Hydrogenophaga sp. SL48: one gene and its partner. The protein of the gene in region 1 binds, or shares a complex with, the protein of each later gene. Links are inferred from orthologs where the notes say so. Each region holds a gene or a part of one and is shown on either strand. Other genes may lie near its edges.

Region 1 (9,006 bases):
TGTTCGCGGAGCCCACCCAGGGCGCCGATTTCGTGTTCGTCGAGCGCTGGGATTTTCACAAATGAGCCGTCGCCTCGTGTACGTGGTCGGGCCCTCGGGCGCCGGCAAAGACAGCGTGCTGGGCTGGGTGCGTCACCACCTGACTCCCGTGCCGGCCATCCACTGGGCGCGGCGCACCATCACCCGCGCGGCGCGCCCGGGCGACGAGGTGCACGAGGCGGTGGACGAGCTGCAATTCCTGGCCTTGCGCGAACGGGGGGCCTTCGCGCTCAACTGGCAGGCCAACGGGCTTCACTACGGCATTCGCCACTGTGAAACCGCGCCGCTCGATCACGGCCACTGGGTGCTCGTTAACGGCTCCCGCGGTCACCTGGACACCACCCGTTCGCGCTTTCCGGGGGTGGCCGTGGTGCACATCTCCGCCAGCCCCGACACCCTGCGCCAGCGCCTGCTGGCGCGCGGCCGGGAAGGCCCGGCGGAGGTCGAGGCGCGCATCCACCGCACGCAGGCACTGCCGCCGACCCACGCCATCGAGATCCTGAACGACGGTGCGCTGGACGACGCGGGCCGCCAGCTTCTCAGCCACCTTCAGAACCTGCCCGGATGGCCTCAATGAGTTTCACCCACATCGCATCGTTCAACGTCGGCGAAGCCAGGCAGCTCGGCCTGGCGCCCAGCATCGCCCCCACGGCCGTCATCCAGGACTGCCGTTTCGGCCGCTACACCGAGGTCGGCGACCACGCGCGCCTGACCGACAGCGTGCTCGACGACTACTCGTACCTGGAGCGGGGCTGCGACATCATGTCGACCGACATCGGCAAGTTCAGCAACATCGCGGCCATGGTGCGCATCAACCCGGGCTTCCACCCCATGGAGCGCCCCACGCTGCACCACTTCACCTACCGCCGCGCCAGGTACGGCCTGGCGCCGGAAGACGATGCGAGCTTCTTCGAGTGGCGCCGCCGCCAGCGCGTGGGCATCGGTCACGACACCTGGATCGGCCACGGTGTGGTGATCATGCCGGGCGTGACCATCGGCAACGGGGCCGTGATCGGCAGCAACTCGGTGGTCACCAAAGACGTGCCGGCCTACGCCATCGCGGCAGGCGCTCCGGCGAAGGTCCTGCGCCAGCGCTTCACAAGATCCATTGCCAGCGCCATCGAGTCCACCGCCTGGTGGGACTGGGACCACGACACGCTGGCCGAGCGCATGGACGACTTCTGCGACCTGCGGCGCTTCCTGTCCCGGTACGCCGCATGACCCCGGAGCCGAACAGCCTGCACACAGGCCCGACCCGGTTGAAGGTGGTCACGTTCAACACCTGGAAGTGCGACGGAGACTACCCCCGGCGCCTGGAGACGATGTGCGAGCAGATGCAGGCCCTGGACGCCGATGTGTTCGCGCTGCAGGAATGTTTCGCCACGCTCGACGGCAGCACCGACACCGCCCGAACCCTGGCACAGCACCTGGGCATGCACCTGCACACCGCCCCGGCCCGCCGCAAGCCGCGCTGGTTTCAAGGCGGGTGGGTGGACAGCTTCTCGTCGCTGGCCGTGCTGACGCGCTCGCCCATCCGTTCCGGCGACCGGGTCGAGCTGCCTTCATCGGTGGCCGATGGGGGCCGGGTGGCCCAGATCTGCTCGCTGGAGGTGGCGGGTCGGTCGGTGCTGCTGGTCCATGCCCACCTGTCGCACCTGGAGGGCGGCGGTGCGTTGCGCGCCGAACAGTTGCGCGCCCTGCTGGGCCGCCCGGTGTGGATGCCACGGCACGACATCGCCCTGATCTGCGGCGACTTCAACGCCTCCATGGACTCGCCTGAACTGGCCCGGTTTCTGGAGCCTCCCTGGGGCCTGGTCGATGCGCACGAGCAGGCCGGCGCGGGCGCCAAGGTGACGTACCACACGCCCGAAGGACAGGGCCTGAACCTGGACCAGGTTCTCTGCATGCCCAGCTGCTCCCAGGCACCGGTGGTCTGTGTGGGCGCGTCGGTGGTGCTGAACGCACCCGCGCAGCCTTCGGGTGTGTTCCCCAGCGATCACGCGGGCGTGAGCGTCACCTTCAGCGTGGGCTGAGCCTCACCACGGACCGTGCCCGGCTGCCCCGCCCGCATGCCGGCCCATCGCCCGTGAGCAGCGCCTGCAACGGGCTCTCATCCGACCTCCCTGAAGGCCCTTCAGCGGCAGGTCTCTTCACGCCTCCGTCACATTTCTGTCATCAAAACCCCTGCCCTGGCCGGTATGCTGTGCGCCATGGGTAAACCATTAGGTCTTTGGTTTAACCAACCATTTACAAACCGTTGAGAGAGAGCGAGTTCACATGAGAGCCCTGAAAAAAGCCCGAAAGCTGATCGAAAACAAGTCCGGAAAACCGGCCGCCGACACCTTGTCGCGCCTGGTGCTCGCCCTGGAATCCGAGGTCCCGTTCCTGCTGTCGGATCTGTACAGCCTGGACTACGACGATTTCAACCTGGCCATGGAGGTCATGGCCGAGTGGCGGCTCGACCGCTACTACACCAGCAAGGCCGTGTTGCTGGACCTGTCCATGCAGGAGACCCTCCAGAAAGCCCAGCCCGGCGCCGAAGCCCCCAAGGCGGCGGTCGCGAAAGCCGACTGACCTGCCGCCTCCACCGCGCCCAGCGGCGCGTGCCCCACCACCCCTGCCCCGCGTCCGCCGGCAGGGGTTTTTTTTCGCCCAACACACCGCGACGGCGTGTTGAAGGGCGCGACTTCACGGTGGTGACACATGGGAACCGTAGGCTGCTCGGTTTGTTCCCAGCCTCCCACCCTTCTCATGCACACCCTTCGTCTCTGCACCTTGACCGCGGCCCTCGCGGCTTCCCTTGCTTTCTCCTCGCTGGCGCGCTCGGCGCAGCCGGTCCCACCCGTCGGCGCGTTTGCCATGGTCCACCACCTGGCGGTGGACGGCGTGGCCGAGATCGTGGCGGCCACGCCCGACGGCATGACGCTGGTCTACACCAGCGCCGACGCCGGGGTGCTGGGGCTGATCGACATCACACGCCCTGAACAACCGGTGCTGCTGCCGCGCGTGGACGTGCAGCGCATGGGCGTGGGCGAGCCCACGTCGGTCGCCATCAGCCCGGACGGCCGCTACGCCGTGGCGGCGGTGCGCATGGGTGACGACGTGAGCAACGCGCGCCGTGGGTTCCTGCGCGTGTACGACATCCGCAACCCGCGCGCGGTGCAACACGTCAAGGACATCACCGTGGGCGTGGGCCCCGATTCGCTGGCCCTGGTGGGCCAGGGCCGCACGCTGCGCGCCGTGGTGGCGATCGAAGACGAAGAAACCGACGCCAAAGGCGACGCCACGCTCGACGGCCAGCGCCCGGGCCGCATCGACGTGGTGGGCCTGCAAGACCTCTACGGTGGCGCCAGCACCGGCGTGCAGTCCATCGAACTGGTGAAGGCCCTGCAGGCCACGGCAGGCGTGGTCTACCCCAACGACCCGCAGCCGGAGTTTGTGTCTGTCGACGCGCGCGCTCAAAAGGCGGTGGTGTCGCTGCAGGAGAACAATGCGGTGGCGATCCTGGATCTGAGCCACCCGGCGCGAGCCAGGCTGGAACGCGTGTTCTCCATGGGCAACGTGGTCCGCAGCGGCAACGCCGATCTGAAAAAAGACAAGGAGGTGCTGTTCAAGGACAGCTTCACGGCCCGCCGCGAAGCCGACGCGGTGGCGTGGGTCGCGCCCGGTGTGTTTGCCACCGCCAACGAGGGCGACGGCAAGAAGGACAAAGAGGGCGTGCTGCCCGGTGCGCGCGGTTTCACGCTCATGAACACCCGCGGCGAGGTCGTCCATGAAACCGGCGAGCGCACCGAGCTCAACGCGCTGTTGCACGGCCATTACCCCGACGGGCGCTCGGCGGCCAAGGGTGTGGAGATCGAAGGCGTGGCGGCGGGCACGTTCGGTGGCAAGCCCTACCTGTTCGCGGGTTCTGAGCGCGGTGCTTTCGTCGAAGTGCACCGCGTCGAAGCCCCGAAACAGCCGCATTTCGTTCAGCTGCTGCCGACCGGCCTGTCGCCCGAGGGCCTGATCACGGTCACGAAGCGGCGCGACGGCCAGCAGCTGCTGATCACGGCCAACGAGGGCGACGGCTCGCTCAACCTCTACCGCTTTCACGCGCAGGGCGCACCCGCCGCGAGCGAGCCGCAACTGGTGGCGAAGGACGCCAGCATGCCGTGGGGCGCCCTCTCGGGCCTGACCACCGACGGCACGCACCTGTACGCCGTGCCCGACAACGCCTTTGGCCAGTCGCGCATCTTCCGGATCGACCCTTCGCCAGTGCCTCAGGGCCGCATGGTGATCGATCAGGTCACCATGCTCACCTCCACCGACGGCCAGGCATTGAAGGTGGACCCGGAAGGCATCGCCAAGGTGGCCGACGGTTTCTGGATCGCCTCGGAGGGCGCGACGGTCGAGGGCAACGAGCTGATCAAGGTGAACGCCTCGGGCGTGGTGCAGCAGCGCGTGAAGCTGCCCGCCAGCGTGCAGGCCCGGTTCGCCAGCCCCAAGACCGGCACGGGCTTCGAGGGCGTGACCGCGAGCGCCGACGGGCAGACGCTGTACATCGCCATTCAACGGGGCTTCGATGTCAAGCGGCCGCAGGCCGCGATCCTCAAGCTGCACCTGCCCACCGACACCTGGACCACCGCCCTCTACCCGCTGGACCGGCACAGCAAAGACCCGCAGCAGTTCTGGATGGGGCTCTCTGAAATCCAGCTCACCGACGACGGGCGCCTGCTGCTGCTCGAACGCGACAAGGGCGGCGGTGAAGGCCAGGCGATCAACGCCGAGGTCAAGCGGATTTACAGCGTGAAGGCCGCCGACGTCACGGAAGGCGCGACGCTGCAGAAGACCCTGGTGCGCGACCTGCGGAAAGACTTCAACTACCTGCAGGAAAAGGCCGAGGGCATGGTGGTGTTCAAGGGCGATCTGTGGGTGGTGAACGACAACGACGGCGCCGGCTGGACACGCTGGGTCAATGCCGGGAGGCCTTGATACTGCTTGTTGTTGCAATGCAACATTCATGGCAAAGAAATGAGAGTGTCACAGAGCTTTTGCGGTCGCCCGATGAAATACACCCACCTGCTTGCCCAAGGCAGCGGGTGTGGGGAGCGGCGGGGTTTCGCCGCCTCCACATTCACCCAACTTCTGGACAACATCCCATGAAAAAATCCCTCATCGCTCTGGCCGTGCTGGCCGCCTCGGGCGCCGCCATGGCGCAATCGTCTGTCACCGTCTACGGTCGTGTGGACCTGTCGGTGGGCAGCCTCAAGGAACTCGACAAGGGCAGCCAGACCAAGCTGTTCAACGGCGGCGACGGCGGTCTGACGACCTCGCGCCTGGGCTTTCGCGGCACCGAAGACCTCGGTGGCGGCCTGAAGGCCGGCTTCAAGCTGGAGCACCGCCTCGACGCCGACACCGGCACCTCGCAGGACCCGATGTGGAAGGGCGAGTCCACCGTCAGCCTGTCGGGTGGCTTCGGTGAAGTGAAGCTCGGCCGCAGCTCCACCATCTATGACGAAGTGCGTGGCCTGGCCTACAGCAGCAACGTGTTCGACTCGGCCTTCACGCCCGCCGCCAACGGCGTCTGGGGCTCGGGCGGCGACTACAGCAGCCGCTTCAACAACAAGATCACCTACGCCCTCCCCTCGATGGGCGGTGTCTACGGCGGCATCGAATACGCGCTGGACGAAGACGCCACCGTCGACGCCAACATGGTGGGTGCCAAGGTCGGCTACAAGAACGGCCCGCTGAACGTGGCTTTGGGCCTGCAGCAGGAAAAGGGCAAGGAAAACGACTACCTGATGTTCGCCGGTTCGTACGACCTGGGCATGATGAGCCTCTCCGGTGGCTACAACACGCGCAAGGGCAATGACGCCAAGGGCGACGACAACGAACTGACCGTGGGCGTCAACGTGCCCCTGGGCAATGTCAATCTGTCGGTCGGCTACGCCACCAGCAAAACCGAAATCGGTGGCTCCACCGCCGGCAAGTCATCGGGCTTCGGCGTCGGCGCAACCTACGCCCTGTCCAAGCGCACCAAGCTGTACGGCGGCCTGCGTTCGCACAACGTGAAAAACGGTTCGGGCACCAAGACGGCCGACACCCGCCTGTTCGCCCTGGGCCTGCGCCACGACTTCTGATCGTTTTCTCCGGGTCTTGCGCGGGTAGCCAACGCGGCAATCAGAGTCTGCGCAAGTTTTTTCAGCCACCGGCGCTTCGGCGCCGGTGGTTTTTTTCATGGGCCGTCAGTCGTCCACCGGCGTGAGCTTGGCCACCGACAGCGCCAGCCACTTCACGCCATGGCGCGAAAAGCTCACCTGCGCGCGCGCATCGGCGCCCGCACCTTCCAGCGCCAGCACCTTGCCTTCGCCGAACTTGTTGTGGAACACCTTCATGCCGGCCTTGAGGTCGGTGCCGCGGTCGGGCTCGGGGTTGCTCTTGCCCCCCAGGCCTTTGGGGTCGCTGCCCGAGGCCCAGCCGGGTGACCATGCCGGCTGCAGCACGGCGGGCGCCCCCGCACCCCGCGTGCCGTAGCCACCCCGGTTGCCCTGCCAGCCACCGCCACCGCCCGCTCCAGCTGCGCTCGGGTTCCAGGCCGGCTGCTGCGGCGTGAGCCACTTCAGGCAGGCCTCGGGCAGTTCCTCGAAGAAGCGGCTCTTCATGTTGTAGCGCGTCTGGCCGTGCAGCATGCGCGTCTGCGAATGGCTGAGGTACAGGCGTTTGCGCGCCCGCGTGATCGCCACGTACATCAGGCGGCGTTCTTCTTCCAGTCCGTCGCGGTCGCTCATCGAGTTCTCGTGCGGAAACAGGCCCTCCTCCATGCCAGTGATGAACACGCAGTCGAACTCCAGGCCCTTGGCGGCGTGCACCGTCATGAGCTGCACCGCGTCCTGCCCGGCCTGGGCCTGGTTGTCGCCCGATTCGAGCGCGGCGTGCGTGAGGAAGGCCGCGAGCGGGCTCATGGTTTCGCCGGTGTCGGCGTCGGGGGCGAGCGGCTCGTCCACCACGGGCAGCGTCGGGTCGATGCCCTGGCTGGCCGGGCTCTGCGTCAGTGGCGAACCGTCCACCGTGCGCGCCACCGCGTCACGGCCGAAGCCCTCAATGCCCACAAAGCTCTTGGCCGCGCTGACCAGTTCTTCCAGGTTCTCCACCCGGTCCTGCCCTTCGCGTTCGGCGCGGTAGTGCTCCACCAGGCCGCTGTGGTCCAGCACCAGCTCGATGATCTCGGAGAGTGTCATGCCCACCGAGCGCTCGCGCAGCACATCGAGCTTGGCCACGAAGCCGCCGATGGCCGCGCCGGCGCGGCCGGTGACAGCGCTCACTGCGTCGTGCAGCGAACAGCCCGAGGTGCGCGCGACGTCCTGCAGCTGCTCGATGCTGCGCGCCCCGATGCCGCGTGGCGGGAAGTTCACCACGCGCAGGAAACTGGTGTCGTCGTTGGCGTTTTCCAGCAGGCGCAAATAGGCCAGCGCGTGCTTGATTTCGGCGCGCTCGAAGAAGCGCAGTCCGCCGTACACGCGGTAAGGCATGCCGGCGTTGAACAGCGCGGTTTCGACCACGCGGCTCTGCGCGTTGCTGCGGTAAAGCACGGCCATCTCGCTCTTCGGAATGTCTTCGCGCGCGAGCTGCTTCATCTCGTCCACCATCCACTGCGCCTCGGCGAAATCGCTCACCGCCTCGTACACGCGCACTGGCTCGCCAGCGCCTGCGTCGGTGCGCAGGTTCTTGCCCAGGCGGTGGCTGTTGTGGCTGATGAGCTGGTTGGCCGAGTCGAGGATGTTGCTGACGCTGCGGTAGTTCTGCTCCAGCTTGATCTGGTGCTTCACGCGGAACTCGCGCACGAAGTCGGTCATGTTGCCCACGCGCGCGCCGCGGAAGGCGTAGATGCTCTGGTCGTCGTCGCCCACGGCAAACACCGCATTGCCGGAGGGCGTGAGCCCCTCGATAGGCGGTGCGGAAAACATCTTGATCCACGCGTATTGCAGGCGGTTGGTGTCCTGGAACTCGTCGATCAGGATGTGTTTGAAGCGGCGCTGGTAGTGCTCGCGCACCGGGTCGTTGTCGCGCAGAACTTCGTATGAACGCAGCATGAGTTCACCGAAATCCACCACACCTTCGCGCTGGCACTGTTCTTCGTAGAGCGCGTACAGCTCCACCTTCTTGCGCGTCTCTTCGTCGCGCGCGACCACGTCGCCCGGGCGCTGGCCGTCTTCTTTGCAGCCGCTGATGAAATACTGAATCTGTTTGGGCGGATAACGCTCGTCGTCCACGTTGAACTGCTTGCACAGGCGCTTGATGGCCGAGAGCTGGTCTTGCGTATCGAGGATCTGGAAGGTCTGCGGCAGGTTGGCCAGCTTGTGGTGCGCGCGCAGGAAGCGGTTGCACAGGCCGTGGAAGGTGCCGATCCACATGCCGCGCACGTTGACCGGCAACATGCTGGACAGCCGCGTCATCATCTCCTTGGCGGCCTTGTTGGTGAAGGTCACGGCCAGCACACCGCCGGGCGTGACCTGCCCGGTCTGCAGCAGCCAGGCGATGCGGGTGGTGAGCACACGGGTCTTGCCCGAGCCGGCGCCGGCCAGGATGAGCGCGTGTTCGGCGGGGAGGGTGACGGCGGCGCCCTGTTCGGCATTGAGGCCCGCAAGCAGCGGGGACGGGGCAACGGATTCTTCAAACAACATGCTTCGATTGTAGGAAGCCGGGGCACCGCGCCGGGTCTATATGTCCCTGCGTATGAACGCTATAAGCCCGCCATCCGATGGCCGCCCTGTGCCGCGCCGGCCGTAGCGCCTAGAATCAACCACCGGGCCCAAGATTCTTGCGCCCGGTTTCTTTTTGGCCGGATGGATTCCCGCCCGACAGAAGACCGGACCCAAGCCAAGCGCTCTCCCTGTTCATTCACAACAGTTTTCTGGAGCCTGGTTTTATGGAGATATTCGACTACGACAACATCCTGCTGCTGCCGCGCAAATGCCGCGTGGAAAG
Region 2 (8,876 bases), 1.1 Mb from region 1 along the record:
CACAACGTGCAGCCGATGCACCAGTCTTCGTCAATGACCGCCAGGGTCAGCGGGCCTTCGATGCCGTTGGCGGGGTTGAGCGGGGTGACGGGCTGGCCGGTGAGGGCCGCGAGCCGCTCGATGCCCTCTTGGCCGCCAGGCGGGCACTGGTTGATGCAGGCCTCGCCGGCGGCGACAGCCTCGGCGTACCGGGCGCAGTCCGGGTAACCGCAGCGCGTGCATTGCGTCTGTGGCAGGGCGGCGTCGATGCGCCGGGCGAGGTCGTTCATGAAGCCAATATACCGGGGAGCGGGCTGCTCCCCGGGGTCCGCACCATCAGGCTGCGGGTGCCTTGCCCTTGGCGGCTGCTTTGACCACGGGCTTGGATGCGGTTTTGCTCGCGGCCACGGCCTTGACCGCAGCCTTGACCACGGGCTTGGCTGCCACCTTGGGCGTGGCCTTTTTGGCCACAGGCTTCACCACGACCGCGGACTGGCGCGCGGGGCGTTCGGCCGGTGGGGCCACCGCCGCAGGGGCCGTGTCGGGAGCCGCCGCCTTGGGCTGGTGCGCCAGGATGAAGGTCTTGACCACCGGGTACACCATCTCGCGCCAGCGGCGGCCGCTGAAAATGCCGTAGTGGCCCGCGCCCTTGGCTTCGTAGTGCATCTGGTGCGTCTTGGGGATGCTGGTGCACAGGTCGTGCGCCGCAGCCGTCTGGCCCGAGCCCGAGATGTCGTCCAGCTCACCTTCCACGGTCAGCAGACCGGTGGTGGCGATGTCTTCGGGGCGCACGCGCTCGACCTTGCCGGCTTCGTTCTTCACGTCCCAGGTGCCATTGACCAGCTTGAAGTCCTGGAACACGGTCTCGATGGTTTCGAGGTAGTAGTCGGCGTCCATGTCGAGCACGGCGTTGTACTCGTCGTAGAACTTGCGGTGGCTCTCGACGCTGGAGTTGTCGCCCTTGATCAGGTCTTTGAAGTAGTCGTAGTGGCTGGTGGCGTGGCGGTCGGGGTTCATGGCCACAAAGCCGGTGTGCTGCAGGAAACCGGGGTAGACGCGGCGGCCGGCACCAGGGAAGTTGCTCGGCACCCGGTAGATCACGTTGTTTTCAAACCAGCTGTGGCTGCGCTGCGTGGCCAGGTTGTTCACCGCGGTGGGCGATTTGCTGGCGTCGATGGGGCCGCCCATCATGGTCATGGACAGCGGCGTGGTTTCGCCGCGGCTGGCCATCAGCGACACGGCGGCCAGCACCGGCACGGTGGGCTGGCACACGCTCATCACGTGGCAGTTGCCGTAGTTCTTCTGCAGGTAGCGGATGAATTCCTGCACGTAGTTCACATAGTCGTCGAGGTGGAACTCACCCTCGGACAGCGGAACCAGGCGCGCGTTCTTCCAGTCGGTGATGTAGACCTTGTGGTCTTTCAACATGGTGCGCACGGTGTCGCGCAGCAGGGTGGCGTAGTGGCCCGAGAGCGGGGCCACGATCAGCACGACCGGCTGGCCCTTGAGCTTGCCCAGGGTGGCGGAGTCGTCGGTGAAGCGCTTGAAGCGGCGCAGTTCGCAGAACGGCTTGTCGATCTCGATGCGCTCGAAAATCGCCACGTCCACCCCGTCCACATCGGCGGTGGTGATACCGAACACCGGTTTTTCGTAGTCCTTGCCCAGGCGGTGCATGAGGTCGTAGCCCGCTGCCACCCGCTGCGCCAGCGGCATCTGCGCCAATGGCAGCGCAGGGTTGTTGTAGAGCTTGGCGGCGACCTCGGCCAGGTCCGCGAACGGCTCCATCATGGAGCGCTGGGTTTCGTAAATCTGGTAGAGCATGGGGGAACCAATGGTTATGTTGCAGTGCAATATAACAGCATGTGGCAAGACCCGAAACGGTGGAAACACCTAATTTCCCCGGGCTTTTGTCACCTTTGTGAAAGAATGACCGGCCCGGTTTTCAGGGTCGCCACAAGCCGAACCGCAGGGAGTGAGGCCACCCAGCAAAAAGCCGCTCCAGGAGCGGCTTTTTGCTGGGTGGGGGCAGGTTCAGACCACTTTGGCGATGGCCTGGCAGACGTAGTCGATGTTCTTGCTGTTGAGCGCGGCCACGCACATGCGGCCGGTGTCGGTGCCGTAGACGCCGAACTCGCTGCGCAGGCGCACCATCTGGTCCTTGGTGAGGCCCGAGTAGCTGAACATGCCGATCTGGGTGGTGATGAAGCTCATGTCCTGCTTCACGCCGGCGGCCTTCAGGCCGTCCACCAGCTTCTGGCGCATGGCCTTGATGCGCACGCGCATCTCGCCCAGCTCTTTTTCCCACAGGGCGCGCAGCTCGGGGTTGTTCAGCACCGCGGCGACCACGGCACCGCCGTGGATCGGCGGGTTGGAGTAGTTGGTGCGGATGACGATCTTGAGCTGCGACAGCACGCGGTCGCATTCTTCCTTGCTTTCGCAGACCACCGACAGGGCGCCCACGCGCTCGCCGTACAGGCTGAAGCTCTTGGAGAAGCTGGTGGATACAAAGAAGGTCAGGCCGGCGGCCACGAACTTGCCGATCACGGCGCCGTCTTCGGCGATGCCGTAACCGAAACCCTGGTAGGCCATGTCGAGGAACGGGGTCAGGCCCCTGGCCTTGACCACGGCGATCACCTGGTCCCACTGGGCGGGGGTGATGTCGTAGCCGGTGGGGTTGTGGCAGCAGGCGTGCAGCAGCACGATGGTGCCGGGCGCTGCGGCATTCAGGCTGGCCAGCATGCCGTCAAAGTCCACATCGCGCTTCTCGGCGTCGTAGTAGGCGTAGGTGTCCACGGCGAAGCCGGCGCTGGTGAACAGGGCTCGGTGGTTCTCCCAGCTGGGGTCGGAGATCAGCACGGTGGCGTTGGGGCTGACCTTCTTCAGGAAGTCGGCGCCGATCTTCAGGCCGCCCGTGCCGCCGATGCCTTGCACCGTGGCCACGCGGCCACTTTTGACGACGTCGCTGTCCGCGCCAAAGACCAGGCCCTTGACGGCCGCGTCGTAAGCGACGATGCCGTCGATGGGCAGGTAACCACGGGCGGTGGGCTTCTCCATCATGGCTTTTTCAGCCGCCTGCACGCACTGCAGCAGGGGCAGCTTGCCGGTGTCGTCGAAATACACGCCCACGCCGAGGTTGACCTTGTTGGGGTTGGTGTCGGCAGCGAACTGCTCGTTCAGACCCAGGATGGGGTCGCGGGGGGCCATTTCGACGGCGGTGAACAAAGACATGTCAGAGGTCCTGAAGTGTTGAATGCGCAGGGGCTGTGGGGGATTCGCTGCCCAGGCAGCCCAGCGCTGATTGCGGTAGGCTGTCGGGTTGTCCCGCAATTTTATCCGCCCATGTCCGCCTCCCCGTCCGCTTCCCTGAGCCTTGTTGAGGAACCGACCGTGCCAGAGGGTGAATTCGTTCGCTTTCCCGGTTCACCGTTCGAGCTCTTCATGCCCTATCCGCCGGCGGGTGACCAGCCCACCGCGATTGCGCAACTGGTGGAGGGTGTGAACGATGGTGAGGTGTTCCAGACCTTGCTGGGCGTGACCGGCTCGGGCAAAACCTTCACCATGGCCAACGTGATCGCCCGCCTGGGGCGCCCGGCCATCGTGTTCGCGCCCAACAAGACGCTGGCCGCGCAGCTGTACAGCGAGTTCCGCGAGTTCTTCCCGAAGAACGCGGTCGAGTACTTCGTCAGCTACTACGACTACTACCAGCCCGAGGCCTATGTGCCGCAGCGCGACCTGTTCATCGAGAAGGACAGCGCGATCAACGAGCACATCGAGCAGATGCGGCTGAGTTGCACCAAGAGCATCCTGGAGCGGCGCGATGTGGTGATCGTGGCCACGGTGTCGGCGATCTACGGCATCGGCAAACCCGAGAGCTACCACCAGATGGTGATGCTGCTGCGGGTGGGCGACAAGATGGGCCAGCGCGACCTGATCGCGCAGCTGGTGCGCATGCAGTACGCGCGCAACGAGGCCGATTTTTCGCGCGGCAAGTTCCGCGTGCGCGGTGACACCATCGATGTGTTTCCGGCCGAACACAGCGAGATGGCGATCCGCATCGAGCTGTTCGACGACGAGATCGAAACCCTGCAACTGTTCGACCCGCTCACCGGCAAGGTGCGGCAGAAGATCCCCCGCTTCACGGTCTACCCCAGCAGTCACTACGTGACGCCGCGCGAGCAGGTGCTCAACGCGGTGGAGCTGATCAAGGACGAGCTGCGCGAGCGCCTGGGCCAGCTGGTGGGCATGGGCAAGCTGGTGGAGGCGCAGCGGCTGGAGCAGCGCACCCGGTTTGACCTGGAAATGCTCAGCGAGGTGGGCCACTGCAAGGGCATTGAAAACTACTCGCGCCACCTGTCGGGCAGCGCTGAGGGCGAGCCGCCGTCCACGCTGACGGACTACCTGCCCAAAGACGCGCTGATGTTCCTGGACGAGAGCCACGTGCTCATGGGCCAGTTCGGCGGCATGTACAACGGCGACCGCGCGCGCAAGACCACGCTGGTGGAGTACGGCTTCCGCCTGCCCAGCGCGCTGGACAACCGGCCGCTCAAGCTCGAAGAGTTCGAGCAGCGCATGCGCCAGGTGGTGTTCGTTTCGGCCACGCCGGCCGACTACGAAAAGACGCACTCGGGCCAGGTGGTGGAGCAACTGGTGCGCCCCACCGGTCTGGTGGACCCGGAGGTGGAGGTGCGACCCGCCACCCACCAGGTGGACGACGTGCTGCAGGAAATCCGCATCCGTGTCGAGAAGAACGAGCGCGTGCTCATCACCACGCTGACCAAGCGCATGGCCGAGCAGCTGACCGACTACCTGACGGAAAACGGCGTCAAGGTGCGTTACCTGCACAGCGATGTGGACACCGTCGAGCGCGTGGAAATTCTGCGCGACCTGCGACTGGGCGCGTTCGACGTGCTGGTCGGCATCAACCTGCTGCGCGAGGGCATCGACATTCCCGAGGTGTCGCTGGTGGCGATTCTCGATGCGGACAAGGAGGGCTTCCTGCGCTCCGAACGCAGCCTGATCCAGACCATCGGCCGCGCCGCTCGCAACCTGAACGGCCGCGCCATCCTGTACGCCGACCGCACCACCGATTCGATGGCGCGCGCCATCGGCGAGACCGAGCGGCGCCGCACCAAACAGATCGCGCACAACCTGGCCATGGGCATCGAGCCGCGCAGCATCAACAAGCGCATCAAGGACCTGATCGACGGTGTGTACAGCGAAAAGGCTGGCAAGGAAGCCGACCGCCTGGCCGCCGAGAGCGCGCTGCGCGCCAGCGTGGACGACATGAGCGAGAAGGATGTGGCGCGTGAGATCAAGCGGCTGGAGAAGCTGATGCTGGAGCACGCGCGCAACCTCGAATTCGAGAAGGCGGCGGGGGTGCGAGACCAGTTGGCGCACCTCAAGGCCCAGCTGTTTGGCGCTTCGGGGCGTGACCAGCTGGCCTGAGGTTCTGCCCCACAATGGAGGGCCAAGCGCCCACGCCGGGGCCGGCCAACAGAGCCGGGTCGTGGGCATCTCCCATAAGAAGACGCCACTCCACCCATGTCAGTTCTGCCTGAGCCGCACGAGTTGCCCGCCACGGACGGTGCCACGCGCATCTATCTGATCGAAGACGACCCCTCCATCGTGCAGTTTGTCCAGCGGGCACTGGTGTCGCGCCCATCGTGGCGTCTGGTGGGCCACTCGGGCAGCGTGGATCACGCTCGCCAGCACGCCCTGGCGGGTCGCGCGAATGTGTTTCTGGTGGACCTCGGGCTTCCGGACGGACGCGGGGAGGAGCTGTTGCGCTGGCTGGCGCACGAACGGCCCGATGCCGAATTGCTGGTGTTCACGGTGTTCGGTGGCGAGTCGAGCTTGGTGGCGGCACTGCAGGCAGGCGCTACAGGGTACGTTCTCAAAGGTTGCCGGTCGGATGAGCTGATCGCTGCGATCGAGCAGATCCGCGATGGCGGCGCCCCCATTTCGCCGCTGCTGGCTCGGATGCTGCTGAAGCAGTTCCGTGTCGCACCGGACGCGCCCGCTCCCTCGCTGGTCCTCCACGATGTGCTGTTGTCCGAGCGCGAGACCGAGGTGCTCAGGCTGGTGGCTCAGGGCTACGTGAACAAGGAGATCGCTCAGCGCCTGACCATTTCCCCCGCCACGGTGGGCTCGCACATCAAGAACCTGTACCGCAAGCTCGCGGTCCACAGTCGTGTGCAGGTGGTCCGGGTGGCGCAGAAGCGTGGGTTGCTGTGATGCCAACGGGTGCCCTGACCCGGCGGATACTGGGCACGCCAGCCTATCTGTGGGCCGGGTTGCTGGTGCTGGCGCTCTTCATCGCCCTGCTGTGGGTGTCTCGAACCGGGGCGGTCGACGGTGCCTACGCGATCCGTCATGCGCAGGTCACCCACAGCCAGTCGGGTGTCGCTCTGCACACCACGGTGAGTTTGCCGCATGTGTGGGACGACCAGACGCCACCTTGGCATGGTGAGGCCCGTTACCGGCTGGACTGGCCCGCCAGCCTGGGCACCGAACGCCCGCTTGGCTTGTTGTTGCCCCGCGTGGGCGCGCGCTACCGCGTGTGGCTGAACGGACATGAGGTGAGCGACCGTTTCTGGGCACGGTCCGGCTTTGTCGACACCTCGCTGGTCCCTCACCTGGTGCTCTTTCCCAAGGCATGGCTTGCTGCTGATCCAGGTGCCAACCAGCTGGACATCGAGGTGAAGGGTCAGCCCTTGCGCAAGAGCGGGCTCTCCATCGTCCATCTCGGCGACGCCGATGCCTTGAACCACCGCTATGAGCAGCTCATGTGGTGGCAGGTGTATGCCACGTGGATGGTGGCGGCCTGTTCGCTCATGGTGGGCCTGATGTCGCTGCTGATGTGGTTGCAGACCCGTGAACGCATGTTCGGTCTGCTCGTAGGCGCGACATTCGCCTGGACCGTGCGCCTGGCGCTGACGCCCATGGAAACGCCACCCATGCCTTTCGAGGTCTGGTATTACCTCCACAAGCTGTCCTTTACCGTCTACTGCGGTTGTCTGTACCTGTTCATGTGGGAACTCTTTGAATACCGGCAGGGTTACATCCGCAACTTCGTCAATGGTTTGCTGGTGGTCGGGCCGGTGTGGCTGGCGGTCACGGTCTATTTCAACCAATACGACATGTACCGCCTCTGGATGGGCATCATCACGGCCACGTCCGCCGTGGCACTGGTCAAGCTCTTCCATCGTGCCCGCTGGGGGCTGGACTCCAATCAGCGCCTCATGGTGCTCGTGGGTGCGGCCACCATGGCCACAGGGGTGCGTGACTTTGCGGTGGTCAACATGGGGGCGCCCGGTGATGCCGACATCCGGTGGATGAATGTGGGCTCACTGATGCTGTTGTATGCCCTGGGCTGGGTGCTGGTGCGCCGCACCGCTTCGTCGATGGAGCAGGTGGGGCGCCTGAACGCTGAACTGGCCCAGAAGGTGAGTGAGCGCGAGAGCGAGCTGCACCGCCTGTTTGAACGCCTGCGACTTGTGGAAAGCCAGCGGGTGCTGGAGTGCGAACGCCGGCGCCTCACGCGGGACATGCACGACGGCCTGGGCAGTCAGCTGGTGCAGGCCCTGAACGTGGTCCGCAGCAGCGGCGGGCAGGTGGACAGTGCGGCGGTGGCCGCGATGCTCAATCACGCGCTGGAAGACCTGCGCATGACGCTGGACTCTCTGGAACCGATGGAGGGTGACCTGCCCACCATCCTGGGGACCCTGCGCCAGCGCATCGCACCTGCGCTTCAGGCGGCACGCATCGACCTGGACTGGCAGGTGCAGGACGTGCCCGCCATTCCCGGCCTGGAGGCGCAGGGTGTGCTGCACGTGTTCCGTTGTCTGCAAGAGGTGTTCGCCAACATCGTGAAGCATGCGCAGGCCAGCCGCGTGACGGTGCGCACGCTGGAAGTCGACGGGTGCGTCGAGCTCAGTGTCAGTGACGACGGTGTCGGGCTGGATGCACCGCCTGACGGCACGGTGAGAGATGGAGGACGGGGGATCGGCCACATCCGTCTGCGAGCGGCAGAGCTGGGGGTACAGGTTCACTTTGACGGAGCCAACCCGGGCACCTGTGTGCGCTTCCTGTTTCCCTTGCAGTCCCCTCCATTCGATGGTTTCTCGATGCAGACCCGGGAACCGGGACAGGCGATTCTGCTCTGACTTTCAGGGTGGTCAAGGAGCAGCCGTGCGCCCGGGAAGACCCAGCGCATTACTGGGGTATGGGGTATACTCGATAAAAACAGTCGGATAACAGTTTGACGATGCAGCTGCACTTGATGCAGTTGGGGTGGGTGGAGAAGTCGCTGGCCAGGACACCGGGTGTTTCAGCCAGCCATTCACAACGACCAAGCCTCACGAACAGGAGCCTCACATGCGCCTCACGACCAAAGGCCGCTTCGCGGTCACAGCCATGATCGACCTGGCCCTGCGCCAGAACAATGGGCCAGTCACCCTGGCGGCCATCAGCCAGCGTCAGCAGATTTCGCTCTCCTACCTGGAACAGCTGTTTGGCAAGCTGCGTCGCCACGAGCTGGTGGAGTCCACCCGTGGACCGGGCGGCGGCTACACCCTCGGGCGCAAGGCGTCCGACATCACCGTCGCCGACATCATCGTGTCGGTGGACGAGCCGATCGACGCCACACAATGCGGCGGCAAGGAAAACTGCCTGGGCGAAGGCAACCGCTGCATGACCCACGAGCTGTGGGCTGCGTTGAACGCCAAGATGGTGGATTTTCTCGACTCCGTGTCCCTGCAGTCGCTCGTGGAAGAGCAGCTGGCCAAGGGCGTGGTGGTGGAAAACGCCCCCATGATCAAACGCGCCATTTCCAGCGCGCCGGTGGTCAAGCCGATCCGAGTCAATGCACCCAACTCGGTGTTTGCCCTCGGTAACGC

The links.
Region 2: the proteins of IM738_RS11570 (region 1) and uvrB are in contact, whole or in part, in a crystal structure (PDB 7EGT), measured with the Thermus thermophilus proteins. The link is inferred for Hydrogenophaga sp. SL48 from one-to-one orthologs. Residues at the interface, in WP_096412145.1 of Thermus thermophilus: His654, Arg656, Phe657, Gln666, Asp668, Glu669, Lys680, Arg681, Leu682, Ser683, Lys685, Tyr686, Ala687; in WP_096411307.1 of Thermus thermophilus: Glu23, Leu25, Arg26, Asp27, Gly28, Glu29, Arg30, Phe31, Arg55, Glu326, Asp327, Phe328, Glu379, Ser382, Gln383, His398, Gly400, Arg401.

What each region holds. Positions count from the first base shown.
Region 1 is NZ_CP063400.1:2,433,999-2,443,004, forward strand. The notes cover bases 5,985-9,006. They hold IM738_RS11570 (UvrD-helicase domain-containing protein), read right to left. Parts: upstream 8,703-9,006; coding sequence 6,267-8,702; downstream 5,985-6,266. Other genes in these bases: IM738_RS11565 (porin), read left to right, coding at 5,985-6,161; IM738_RS11575 (GMP reductase), read left to right, coding at 8,948-9,006. In the rest of the region: IM738_RS11535 (DUF1045 domain-containing protein), read left to right, coding at 1-65; phosphonate metabolism protein/1,5-bisphosphokinase (PRPP-forming) PhnN, read left to right, coding at 62-616; IM738_RS11545 (DapH/DapD/GlmU-related protein), read left to right, coding at 613-1,260; IM738_RS11550 (endonuclease/exonuclease/phosphatase family protein), read left to right, coding at 1,257-2,072; IM738_RS11555 (hypothetical protein), read left to right, coding at 2,317-2,613; IM738_RS11560 (esterase-like activity of phytase family protein), read left to right, coding at 2,791-5,013; more of IM738_RS11565, read left to right, coding at 5,181-5,984. UniProt on the Escherichia coli protein: A helicase with DNA-dependent ATPase activity. Unwinds DNA duplexes with 3'-5' polarity. Translocates on single-stranded DNA with 3'-5' polarity. Initiates unwinding more efficiently from a nicked substrate than double-stranded DNA.
Region 2 is NZ_CP063400.1:1,366,098-1,374,973, forward strand. The notes cover bases 2,980-5,871. They hold uvrB (excinuclease ABC subunit UvrB), read left to right. Parts: upstream 2,980-3,318; coding sequence 3,319-5,424; downstream 5,425-5,871. Other genes in these bases: IM738_RS06550 (amino acid aminotransferase), read right to left, coding at 2,980-3,207; IM738_RS06560 (LuxR C-terminal-related transcriptional regulator), read left to right, coding at 5,521-5,871. Outside these bases: electron transport complex subunit RsxB, read right to left, coding at 1-269; IM738_RS06545 (polyhydroxyalkanoate depolymerase), read right to left, coding at 316-1,800; more of IM738_RS06550, read right to left, coding at 2,011-2,979; more of IM738_RS06560, read left to right, coding at 5,872-6,213; IM738_RS06565 (sensor histidine kinase), read left to right, coding at 6,213-8,144; Fe-S cluster assembly transcriptional regulator IscR, read left to right, coding at 8,356-8,876. UniProt on the Escherichia coli protein: The UvrABC repair system catalyzes the recognition and processing of DNA lesions. A damage recognition complex composed of 2 UvrA and 2 UvrB subunits scans DNA for abnormalities.